3 regions of the Mesorhizobium sp. WSM3868 genome follow, and region 3 is predicted to be linked to each of the others. Evidence: riboswitches for the same ligand, from Rfam matches in the RefSeq annotation. Region 3 holds a riboswitch; each other region holds the start of a gene.
The links. Region 3 has a riboswitch for thiamine pyrophosphate ahead of CK221_RS30930 (phosphomethylpyrimidine synthase ThiC). Riboswitches for the same ligand answer to the same signal wherever they lie in the genome.

Region 1 (3,998 bases), on a different contig from region 3:
GCGGCGGCCGAAGCGGTCGAGTTCGCCGGCATCGCGGGCAGACGCCAGCACCAGCGTGCCGCGGCGCGCGACATGACCGGGCAAGGCGGCGTCCCACCAGTCGGCTGCGCCGCGTCCGAGCGTCAGCACGGTCTCTTCGGCGTTCTCGCGCTCGCACCAGGGCGCGAGCATGCCGCCGGCCTGCCAGGAGGCATTGCCGGCGATCTCGAGGCGTTTCTCGACCACGGTCACATCGGCGCCGCGCGTTGCCAGCTCGTGCGCGAGCGTCAATCCGGCGACGCCAGCGCCGCGAACGAGCACCTTCATGGCGTGTCCGTGCGCTCGGAGGTGCTGTCGACCGGCATGTAGAGATCGCCGCCGTCGCGGTACTTCGCAGCCATGGCCGCCCCTTCCTTCTGCGCTTCCGCGCGGATGTCGTGCGAGATCCGCATCGAGCAGAATTTAGGACCGCACATGGAGCAGAAATGCGCCACCTTGTGCGCCTCCTTGGGCAGGGTTTCGTCGTGGAAGGCGCGCGCCGTCTCGGGATCGAGCGAGAGGTTGAACTGGTCCTCCCACCGGAACTCGAAGCGCGCCCGCGACAGCGCGTCGTCCCTGACCTGGGCGGCCGGATGGCCCTTGGCGAGGTCGGCGGCGTGGGCGGCGATCTTGTAGGTAATGACGCCGGTCTTGACGTCATCGCGGTCGGGCAGGCCGAGATGCTCCTTCGGCGTGACGTAGCAGAGCATCGACGTTCCGAACCAGCCGATCATCGCCGCGCCGATGCCCGATGTGATGTGGTCATAGCCCGGCGCGATGTCGGTGGTGAGCGGCCCGAGCGTGTAGAACGGCGCTTCGCCACAGACCGCGAGCTGCTTGTCCATGTTCTGCTTGATCTTGTGCATCGGCACGTGGCCGGGCCCTTCGATCATCACCTGGCAGTCCTTGGCCCAGGCGATCTTGGTGAGTTCGCCCAGCGTTTCCAGTTCGGCGAACTGGGCCGCGTCATTGGCGTCGGCGATCGAGCCGGGGCGAAGGCCGTCGCCGAGCGAGAACGCCACGTCATAGGACCGGGCGATGTCGCAGATATCCTCGAAATGCTCGTAGAGAAAACTCTCCTTGTGGTGATGCAGGCACCACTTGGCCATGATCGAGCCGCCGCGCGACACGATGCCGGTGACGCGATCGACGGTGAGCGGGATATAGGGCAGGCGCACGCCGGCATGGATCGTGAAATAGTCCACGCCCTGCTCGGCCTGCTCGATGAGGGTGTCGCGGAACACCTCCCAGGTCAGTTCCTCGGCGACGCCGCCGACCTTCTCCAGCGCCTGGTAGATCGGCACCGTGCCGATCGGCACCGGCGAATTGCGCACGATCCATTCGCGGATGTTGTGGATGTTGCGTCCGGTCGAGAGGTCCATCACCGTGTCGGCGCCCCAGCGGATCGCCCACACCATCTTCTCGACCTCCTCGGCCATCGACGAGGTGACGGCGGAGTTGCCGATATTGGCGTTGATCTTGACCAGGAAATTGCGGCCGATGATCATCGGCTCGCTTTCCGGGTGGTTAATGTTGGACGGGATGATGGCGCGGCCGCGCGCCACCTCGTCGCGCACGAATTCCGGCGTGACGAAGTCAGGGATCGCGGCGCCGAAGCTTTGGCCATCGCGTTGAAGTTTCGAACGCAACTGCTCACGGCCGAGGTTCTCGCGGATGGCGACGAACTCCATCTCAGGCGTGATGATGCCGGCGCGCGCATAGGCGAGCTGTGTGACAGCGCGGCCGCCGGCCGCGCGCAACGGTCTGTTGCGAACCGGGAATTCCGGCGTCAGGCGATCGGCTGAGACGAAGCCGTTGTCTTCCGGCTTGATCGTGCGGCCCTCGTAGCGCCCCACGTCTCCGCGCGCCTCGATCCATGCCTCGCGCAGCCGTGGCAAGCCACGCTCGATGTCGGTTTTCACCGTGGCGTCCGTGTAGGGACCGGACGAGTCGTAGACAGTGACCGGCGGCTCGCCGGCGCTCGAGTGGACCGAGATCTCGCGCATCGGCACCCGCAGCTCCGGGTGAAGCTGACCGGGTTTGTGGACCTTCTTCGAAGCGGACAATTCGCCGACGGTGACGGTCGGGGTGTGGGCATTCATGAGTGAGCCTCCTTGCTCGAGTGCAACGGAGACCCAGTCCACGCGATGAGGAGGAAGTGACGCTTCGCTTAGGATGCGGGCACTGCCCGAATGCCGAAGCCGGATTGCCGACCCGCGAAGCCTCGCACCGTCCCTACGCCAGTATGAACTGGATCAGGTTCAACGGGTCACTGCGCGCGATAGCAGTATCTCAGCCCCTTGCCGGGACTCCCCTGGTGAGGGGAGCAGGTTGGACGATGCGACGCTATCCTGTCAACTCGATTTCATGACTTCTCCAGCCTCGAACAAGGGCGACGAGAAGCAGCGCAACCACGCAGCTTTGATCGAGCATCTGACTTACATCGACGCCCATTGAGCCACGATCTTGCGCGCTGGAACTGGCAGCCGGACCCACTTGTCATCCGCCAAGGAAACGCTTTTGCGATCCCTTGTGGCGGCGGGTTGAAGAACGCATTTTTCGCCTCGAAGAGCATCTGTTCGGCGTCTACGGACGCTGGTTCGATTTGTTCAGGACCGGATTATTGTGCAGCCGTAAGGGTCGAGTTGCAGCGTTCCCACGACGGCTGCAAGGGCCTTGCCGGGAGCCTGTTCGCGAATGCTGTGGTTGTTCTCGTCCCGCGTCCCGCTCAACGCCGACAGGATCAGCGTACCGCCATTGCGACCTTTGGCGACTATCTGTTCGGGCCAATGCGCGATGCATTGAAGCGTTATGCCATGTGGGACCCGCCGCCGATTGCACCCGATTGGGCAGACGATTCCTGGGCGCGTGGCGCCGCGGCGCTTGCGACCCAAAGGCTCTTCGACTTCGAAAGCAGCCCCGGAGAAATCGCCGGCACCGGGCTGCAACGATCAACGGTCAAGTAGCTACAGGACCAAAGCGGCGTCCTCGTCCCGATTTCGGGCCTTCGTCTCCGTCTCTGCGCGCCTTTCCGTAGCCAACTGTTTGGAAAAGCGATGCTTGGCCGATGGATGAGGTTCGTGCAAAGGACGCCGGCCGAATGGAAGAAGACCGGCGCGAAGGTGCCGGTCTTGATGTCGTAACGAGCAGAGGAGGTCTGCGACCTCCGGTCTCGGATTGCCTGAGCAGTCAAGCGGCCTTGAGGTTCTTCAAAGCCTTTTCGAAGGCATCCTTGATCGGCTTGGATACGTCTTCGGTGGCTCTCAACATCACCGCCTGCAGGGTCTTGGCCTGCTCGACGGAAGTGTCGATCTGTTTGTTCACGAAAGCGGCCTGCAACTCGAAGAACTCGGATGGCGACTTCACGGCAACCAGTGCTTCGAGGTGAGCGAAGCCGGCTTCGGCATTGGCTCGCAGAGCTGCGATCGTCTTCAGCGACACCTCGTTGCGGGTGGTCTTGGCCACCTCAAGGGTCGACTCAAGAGCCTTTTGAGTCGCCTCGGCGTTCGATTCCAATTTGGAAAATGCTTCCTTCGCCTGCTCAACGCCCTGTTCGGCGACAGCGCGAACCTGCTCGGTAACCCGGTACGGCTCGTAAGTAGCGGATTCCGCGTTGTCGATCGTTTCGGTCTTGCCGGGGATCTTGGACATTTTCCATCCTTTTCCAGAGAGTGGCATTACACAAAGCCCCCCTGTTTCATCTACGAAATCGACACAACGGATTTATGAAGGGGCGAATTGTCGCTCAAGGGCACCACTGCGGCGGCCGGCGCGCTGCCGGCAGCGATCGGTGCAGGTCGTAGCGGCTGCCGTCATTCGGCAGGTCCGCCGGGCGCGAGATTGTGCATCACCGTCTTCGACCAAAAATCAGTCATTCGGTTGATGGCGCAGGAGCGGCCTCTTCGCAGTCCATCGCTGCCATTCGACCCTGGCGCGACCTTCTCAGTTATCCTTGGACAGCCAAGACCCCGTCACTCCTC
Region 2 (3,998 bases), on a different contig from region 3:
GGCAGCGCCGTGCGCAGCGCCGGCCATTCGATCAGCCGGAAGGCCGACCGAGCGTCCATACCGAGCTGGCTCGCCAGCCGCCACTGGTCGGCCGGCACGGTGCCGAGAGCCTCGAGGAACAGGCGCGTGGCCAATGGCAGGTTGAAGAAGACATGCGCGACCAGGATGCCGGAGAGGCCGTAAATGCCCGGCCATTCCCCACCGCCGAACGTGCCGAGGATGCCGGCAAAATAACCGGCATGGCCGTAGAGCGCCAACACGCCGAGCGCGGCGACGATGGCCGGCAGCGCCAGCGGCACCGTGAACAACTGCAGGATCAGGCGACGTCCGGGAAAGTTCGTTTGCCTGGACAGGGCGCGGCCGACGAACACTGCCGGCAAGACCGAAAGCAATGTCGACAGCAGCGCCTGCCAAAGCGTGAAGCGGGCGACGCGGAGCAGATAGCTGTCGAAGGCCGCGGCAGCGCTGGACGGACCGCTCGCGCCTTCGAGGATCAGGCCGGCGAAGGCGCCGCCGATGAGCAAAGTGATGGCGACAAGGGCGATGATGCCGGCGGTGATGCGAGGGTCAGGGCGCGGCGTGGATTGCACGCTGCACCACGTTGGCTCGAGCTAGCGAACGCCACGTTCCGTCGCACCCCCCTCTGTCCTGCCGGACATCTCCCTCTCTAGGAGGGAGATTGGCAGCTTTGCCGCTCTTCCTACACCGTCGGCGGCTAGCGAAATCACCGATGACCGCGAATTTCCCCCTTTGCGGGGGAGATGGCCGGCCGGACAGAGGGGGGTGCTCAAGCGCCATCCTGCGTCCTACTTGCTCATCGCCGCCAGCCATTCATCCACCCAGGCCTTGCGGTTGGCCGCCACCTCGTCCGGGCTGAACAGCAGGGTTTTGGTCGGCTTCACCAGCTTTTCGAAGGCCGGGTTGAGCGGCTTGTCGGTCTTGCCGGCCGGGAACATCCAGTTGGTCTCCGGGATGACGTTCTGGAACTTGGGACCGGTCATGAAGGCTATGAATTTTTCCGCCAGCGGGTTCTTCGCGCCGGTTTTGGTGATGCCGGCGACCTCGATCTGCAGATATTCGCCCTCATCGAAGGACGCCGCCTGATAGCGCTCGGTGTTCTCGGCCACCATGTGATAGGCCGGCGAGGTGGTATAGGAGAGAACCATCGGCGCCTCGCCCTTGGTGAACAGACCATAGGCCTCGCTCCAGCCCGGCGTCACGGTCAGCACCTTCGGCTTCAGCTTGGCCCAGGCTTCCGGGGCCTTGTCGCCATAGACCGACTTGACCCACAGAAGCAGGCCGAGGCCGGGCGTCGAGGTGCGCGGATCCTGGATGATGATCTTGTCGGGGCCGGCGCCCTCGACCAGTTCCTTCAAGCTCTTCGGCGGCCTCTTCAGCTTTTCGGTGTCGTAGACGACGGCGAAATAGCCGTAGTCGAAAGGCACGAAGGTGTCGTCTTTCCAACCGCCGGGGACATTCACATCGGCCACCGCGCCATGCGGCGCGAACAAGCCGCTCGCCTTGGCCTCGGCGGTGAGATTGGTGTCGAGGCCGAGCACGATATCGGCCTTGGTGCCGGCGCCTTCGAGCTTGACGCGGTTGAGCAGCGCCACGCCGTCGGCGACGGAGACGAAGTCGAGATCGCAGCCGCATTCGGCCTCGAACTCCTTCTTCACCGCAGGTCCGGGACCCCACTCGGCAGTGAAGCTTTCGTAGGTGTAGACGGTAAGCTTGTCTTTCGCCTCGGCAGGTCCGCCTGCCAAAAGCGAAACAAGGCCGGCTGCAAGAACAAGGTTGGACAATAGCGAGCGCATCGGCGCCTCCTTCGTTCGGTTAAAGGAATTGAGGCGTCGGATGGTCCGAAACGTCTAATCCCTCCGCCGGTACAAACCGGATCAGGTTCAGCGGGTTGGCTTTGTGCCTCTCAGCCGGTTCGCAAAATCAGCGTCCGGCACCCCGTTAGAGCATTTCGAGACATAGGCCCGGCCGATGCGGCGCGCAAGCGGAAGTTTCCTGGGCATCCATCAGGGTTCACCGCGGTAGCGAAGTGCGATTCCGTTTGGACGCGCCCGCTTCCGTTTCGTTGGCCGGGCTGGTAAGGGCGACGGCCATGGGCACATTCACCATCCTGCTTGGCGGCGATCTCGTCCGCACGCCTCGGCTCGATCGCCAGATCGAAGGCTCCCGCATTATCGCCGCCGATGCCGGTATCGGCCATGCCGATATGTTTGGCCTGCTGCCGGAGCTCTGGGTCGGAGATTTCGACTCGGTGCCGGCGAGCCTGCCGGAGAATCTGGCCGCCGTGCCGCGCAAGATTTTCCCGACCGAGAAGGATATGACCGACGGCGAGCTCGCCATTGCCGAGGCGCTGGCGCGCGGCGCCACCAGCCTGGTGCTGGCCGGCGCCTTCGGCGGCAAGCGCGCCGATCATGCCTTTCTGCATTTGGCTCTAAGCGTGCGGCTGGCCGAGGCGGGCACGGCCGTGCTGCTGACCAGCGGCGCCCAGGAGGGCGTGCCCATCCTGCCGGGCAAAGCCGGCTTCGACTACGCCGAGGGCACGCTGTTCTCGGTGCTCGGCTTCTCCGACCTCGCCGGCCTGACGGTCTCAGGCGCCAAATGGCCGCTGGACGGTGTCGAGGTGGCGTTCGGCTCCTCGCTTACCATATCAAATGAGGTTAAGGGCCGGCTCCATATCGCGCTCGAGCGTGGCCGGGCGCTGCTGCTCGCCCACCCCTATCCTCTTCCCGAAAGCTGACATGGCCCCGCCTCTTCTCAATCTGGATGGCATAAAACTGACTTTTGGCGGCACGCCGCTGCTCGACGGCGCGGCACTGAGCGCCTCCGCCGGCGAGAAGATCGCGCTTGTCGGCCGCAACGGTTCGGGCAAGTCGACGCTGCTCAAGATCGTCGCGGGGCTGATCGAACCGCAGGACGGCGAAGTATTCCGCCAGCCCTCGGCAACGGTGCGCTACCTGCCGCAAATGCCCGATATGGATGGCTTCGCCAGCGTGCGCGCCTATGTCGAAGCCGGCCTCGGGCCGGCCGACGACCCGCATCGCGCCACCTATCTGATGGAGCATCTCGGCCTGACCGGCGAGGAGCGGCCGAACGACCTTTCCGGCGGCGAGGCGCGCCGCGCAGCACTCGCCCGCGTCATGGCGCCGGAGCCCGATATCCTGCTCCTCGACGAGCCGACCAACCATCTCGACCTGTCGGTCATCGAATGGCTGGAAGAAGAGCTTGCCCGCACCTCCTCGGCCGTGATCCTGATCTCGCACGACCGCCGCTTTCTCGAGCGCGTCTCGCGCGCCACCGTCTGGCTCGACCGCGGCCAGACGCGCCGGCTGGACAAGGGGTTCGCGCATTTTGAGGAATGGCGCGACCAGGTGCTTGAAGAGGAAGAGCGCGAACAGCACAAGCTCGGCCGCCAGATCGTGCGCGAGGAGCATTGGCTGCGCTATGGCGTGACCGCCAGGCGCAAGCGCAACATGCGCCGGCTCGGCGAGCTGCAGGCCATGCGCCAGCGTTTTCGCAGCCATCGCGGCGCCGAGGGTTCGGCGACGATGGTGGCAAGCGACGCCGCTGAATCCGGCAAGCTGGTGATCGAAGCCAAAGGCATCGAGAAGAGTTTTGGCGACCTCACCGTGGTCAAGGGCTTTTCGACCCGTATCCAGCGCGGCGACCGTGTCGGCCTTGTCGGCCCGAACGGCGTCGGCAAGACGACGCTTCTCAAGATGCTGACCGGCGAGCTGGCGCCGGATGCCGGCACTGTGCGGCTTGGCGTCAATCTGGAAATCGCAACGCTCGACCAGAAGCGCGAGGCCGTCGACCCGCAGGAGACGCTGGCGAATTACCTGACCGACGGGCGCGGCGAGAACCTTGTGGTCAATGGCGAGCAGCGCCACGTCGTCTCCTATATGAAGGATTTTCTTTTCAAGCCGGAGCAGGCGCGCACGCCGGTGCGAGAGCTTTCGGGCGGCGAGCGGGCGCGGCTGCTG
Region 3 (3,998 bases):
GCAGCAAGCCTGGCAAAGCTGGCATTTGTGTCGCCTGGCACTAGAAAAACGCCCAGCACACCCAGAGTGTCGCTGTCGGTGTCCTTATGGACAAAATGCGCTTCCATCGGGAAGCTCTTGCCCGCGACGTGGTGCTCGCTTGGCGCATGGAAATGGAACTGGAGCAGCTCATACACACGATCCCCTCGAGTGAGCGTGCTGCCTTGCGGCAGGTTGATCTGAATGGTGTGGCCGTTGTTCACCATCCTGCCGCCGCCGCTGTGCCAACCTATGGCGATGCGCGGAATATCCGCTTTGACCGCGCCCTTGATATCGACCGGCGATTGCTGTGTGCCCGCCGAGCAGACGAAATTTGTCTTATCCAGATCGCCCCAGTGTTCGGGCCCGGCCGGGCCGGCATATCCCCAATGGGTGCTCGCCGCCCCCGCGGCATCAGCGCAAATGGGACACGCGCCGAGTGCAACGAACCCTTTGATCAGACTACGACGATGCATATTGCTTTCGCTCCTGGACGTGAACTAAGTTTATCATTTGCGGTTGGCATGGCGGGAACTGCGCTCGCAACCACCATGATGTGGCAACATGATCGCAACTACCCCGAACAACTCGGCATACGACCAGCGCGTCACGCAGCGCTTCATGTCGGCGCACAGACGACATCCTCGTCGGGACCGCCGCTGAGCTTGTCATTGTCCTCACCGGCGGTATGCGGTTGGTAGCGGCCATTCTCACCTGGTCCGAGCTATCTGCGCCAATACGTGGTTGTTGCTTCCCCGACCCTCTGGTGGCCTGGGTATCCAGATCGCATCCTCGGCCTCGTGACGCCTTCATATTCATCATCCGTCGACCAGAGAAATCGATTGCTTCAATTACGAACATTCACGTTTTGGATGCATTCACGCGCAATCCGCGGTACTGACCGCCTCACTTCGGCGGGTGCTATCGAACCTTCGCCCGCTCAAGCAGCTCAGGGCCGCCCCGTGTCGAAGCTGTTGACGGCGAGTCTCGATTCGGCACCCGTGACCGCATCAAGCGAGCACCCTGCCATTCTCGCTTCGGAGCGCACGATCCATTCGCGGATGTTGTGGATGTTGCGCCGGGTCAAGAGGTCCATCACCGTATCGGCGCCCCAGCGGATCGCCCACACCATCTTCTCGACCTCCTCGGCCATCGACGAGCTGACGGCGGAGTTGCCGATATTGGCGTTGATCTTCGACCAGGAAATTGCGGCCGATAATCTCATCGGCTCGCTTTCCGGGTGGTAAATGTTGGACGGGATGATGGCGCGGGCGCGCGCCACCTCGTCGCGCACGAATTCCGGCGTGACGAAGTCAGGGATCGCGGCGCCAAAGCTTTCGCCATCGCGTTGAAGTGTCGAACGCAACTGCTCACGGCCGAGGTTCTCGCGGATGGCGACGAACTCCATCTCAGGCGTGATGATGCCGGCGCGCATAGGCAATCTGCGTCACGGCCTTGGCGGACTTCGCTCGCAGCGGCCGGTTGCGCATCGGAAATTCCAGCGTCAGGCTTTCGCCCGTCGCAGATCCATTGTCCTCCGGCCTGACATGGCGGCCGTCATAGGCCTCGACATCGCCGCGCGCCATGATCCATTCCTGGCATGGGCGGGCAGGGCCCATTTCGATGCAGGTTTCGACTGCCGGGTCGGTGTACGGGCCGGACGGATCGTAAACGGCCACGGACGGCTCGCCGGCCGTCGGATGGAGGGAGATCTCCCGCATCGGCACCCTGATGTGCGGGTGGATGGCACCGGGCTTGTGGATTTTCGCGAGGTGGGCAGTGGTCCCGTCGACACGGCGGGGGTGAGGGCAATCTCTTGAGGCTCCTTTGCTCATGCATTGGAGACCCAGCTCTGTGCCGGAAGGATGAAAAGACGCTTTGGTCGCCCTGCTCGAAACAGGACCTCGGGCGTAAACCCCGCGAAGCGCTTGCACCATCCTACGCTAGTATGAACTGAATCAGGTTCAACGGGTCACTGCGCCGCGACCAGCAGTATCTCAGCCCTTGCCGGGACCCCCTGGTGACTGCCTCTGTTGGACAGGCGGGCCCTATCTCGTCAAGCGCAGTGAAGAGGAATCGGCTTACTTAACCTCATCGATCATCAACGCTTCCAATCGTCACTAAAGCCCTTACGCAAAATGCATCGCGACATTCCGGATCGCCTGGCTCAAAGACTATTTGTCCGCCCGGCGGCACTGAAGCGCTCGATTGTATAGGGTTCGAGTGGTATTGGCGGGTCACGCCCAGACAGCAGATCGCCAACCAGTTTGCCCGTGGTCGGGCCTTGTGTGAGGCCCAGGTGACCGTGCCCGAACACATACAGAATGTGAGCATCGGTCGCGGAGCGGCTGATGACCGGTAAGGTATCCGGGGTCGCGGGCCGGTGGCCGCTCCACACCATGCCGCCGGGACCATCCAGGGCCGGGAGATAAGCCTTTGCAAGCTCAACCAAGCCTTTCGAGCGAGCAAAATTCGGGCTGGCTCGCAATCCTCCGAACTCGGCCGCACCGCCGATGCGTAAACCGATAGAGAGAGGTGCTGCCACGAAGTTGCTCTCTGCAAAGATCATCGTCCGGTTGAGTGCGATCTGGGGTGCAGCGATTGTGGTGTTGTAGCCGCGCTCGCTTTCGAGCAAGGGCATGGTCGCCAAGCTGGCGAGAAAGTCTAGTCGCGCAATCGACCACCGAGAGTTCATTCAATTAGAATGACCGGTTGGAAACTGAGGATGCCGCCGAGGCAATCTTTTTTGTCAGCCTTCGTCGAATTCACGTTCGAAGGGTCGACCATGCCGATGCCGTAGTGGCCGTAGTCGATTTCGACCGTCGCCGTGAAACCGGCAACGAGCGTGTAGACGACGTTTGCGGCCACACCATAGTTCTTGAACTGACCGCCCGAGATCTGAAGGTTGAACGAAGTTTTCTCGTCGAGTGCGTGAGTGGAGCCGGCCCAGAAGGCCCAGTTGCCGCTCCAAGTTTTGTAGAAGCCGCGACCGTGAGCGGCGATTGCACTGGTTGGATCATCGTTGATAACGCCAATGGAGCCATAGCCGAACATTCCGAATAGCGACAGCACATCCGTGACATTGACATCGACGCGGATCTTGCCGCCCAAAGCATCGTAGTTGCTGTCACGAGCGATTACGCTGGTGATCGCGCCCCAGCCCTGCGTTTGTTTTACGCCGAAGACGACGTGCGGGACATGGCTGTGGTTAGTACCGACTACACCCGACCCTTGTTCAAGTGAAACCAGAGCCGAAAGGCCATTGTCGGCATCGAAGTAATACTGGGCCACGTTGGTATCGAAGTCGCCGTACGGAACGAGTACGTTGATGAGGTCCGGCGTAGCCTGTAAGCGTGTCGAAGGGCGAATGGTCCTTACCAACTCGGAGGCCACCAAGCTGGAACCAGGCGGAAGTCAATTTGACGCCGCTATTGAAGCCATAGTTTTGAGGACTGTCCGGGCCTGGATAAGCGTTGCGGTTGCCGAAATTCACGCGGTTTTCAGTGTAGGTCCTCAGTGCGCCGAGTTCGGTCTCCTGGCGCGTCCAAGTTTTGAACGTGAAACGCGTGTTGTGGTGCCCTGAACCTCGCCAGTTCTCACATCGGTGGTTCTTGCCCCGTCATACGATCGGACATCGCCGAAGCCGACGTCGTAACGGATGTAGCCCCCGATGCGCAGGCAGGTCTCGGTGTCGGTGCGCAGGGGGCGCGGCAGCGCAGGACCCATGCCCTCCTTCCGTCAAGCGCCGCCTCGAGGCCCGCCGCGGCATGGATATTCGCGAGAGAGGGACGTACGCATAGCCTCGCCTACCGGTGATGCGGGCTTCGCGCTGCTCGAAGTCGACCGGCGCGGCAGGTCCCAATGCACGATGGGTTCGTGATCACGTCACCTCGGAGGACGAGAAACGATTGCTGAGGCACGGGTTCGAGCTGCCTCAGTCGTTCGTTCGATCGAAAGCATTGTTTGTGGAGGACGCTCTC

Region 1: another riboswitch for thiamine pyrophosphate. It lies ahead of thiC (phosphomethylpyrimidine synthase ThiC); the one in region 3 lies ahead of CK221_RS30930 (phosphomethylpyrimidine synthase ThiC).
Region 2: another riboswitch for thiamine pyrophosphate. It lies ahead of thiB (thiamine ABC transporter substrate binding subunit); the one in region 3 lies ahead of CK221_RS30930 (phosphomethylpyrimidine synthase ThiC).

The regions. Positions count from the first base shown of each region.
Region 1 covers NZ_NSGB01000018.1:114,308-118,305, reverse strand. The annotation lists gene thiO (glycine oxidase ThiO) at 1-306, opposite strand, end outside; gene thiC (phosphomethylpyrimidine synthase ThiC) at 303-2,120, opposite strand; TPP riboswitch at 2,233-2,344, opposite strand; gene CK221_RS31120 (hypothetical protein) at 2,350-2,475, shown strand; gene CK221_RS30420 (hypothetical protein) at 2,472-2,984, shown strand; gene CK221_RS24330 (phasin) at 3,208-3,669, opposite strand; gene otnK (3-oxo-tetronate kinase) at 3,997-3,998, opposite strand, start outside.
Region 2 covers NZ_NSGB01000007.1:142,981-146,978, reverse strand. The annotation lists gene thiP (thiamine/thiamine pyrophosphate ABC transporter permease) at 1-590, opposite strand, end outside; gene thiB (thiamine ABC transporter substrate binding subunit) at 807-1,814, opposite strand; TPP riboswitch at 1,856-1,969, opposite strand; gene CK221_RS13850 (thiamine diphosphokinase) at 2,111-2,755, shown strand; gene CK221_RS13845 (ABC-F family ATP-binding cassette domain-containing protein) at 2,757-3,998, shown strand, end outside.
Region 3 covers NZ_NSGB01000023.1:63,114-67,111, reverse strand. The annotation lists gene CK221_RS26780 (carbonic anhydrase) at 1-494, opposite strand, end outside; partial or broken gene CK221_RS30930 (phosphomethylpyrimidine synthase ThiC) at 1,058-1,857, opposite strand; TPP riboswitch at 1,937-2,047, opposite strand; gene CK221_RS26770 (FAD-binding oxidoreductase) at 2,186-2,659, opposite strand; partial or broken gene CK221_RS26765 (porin) at 2,710-3,708, opposite strand; gene CK221_RS26760 (MFS transporter) at 3,904-3,998, opposite strand, start outside.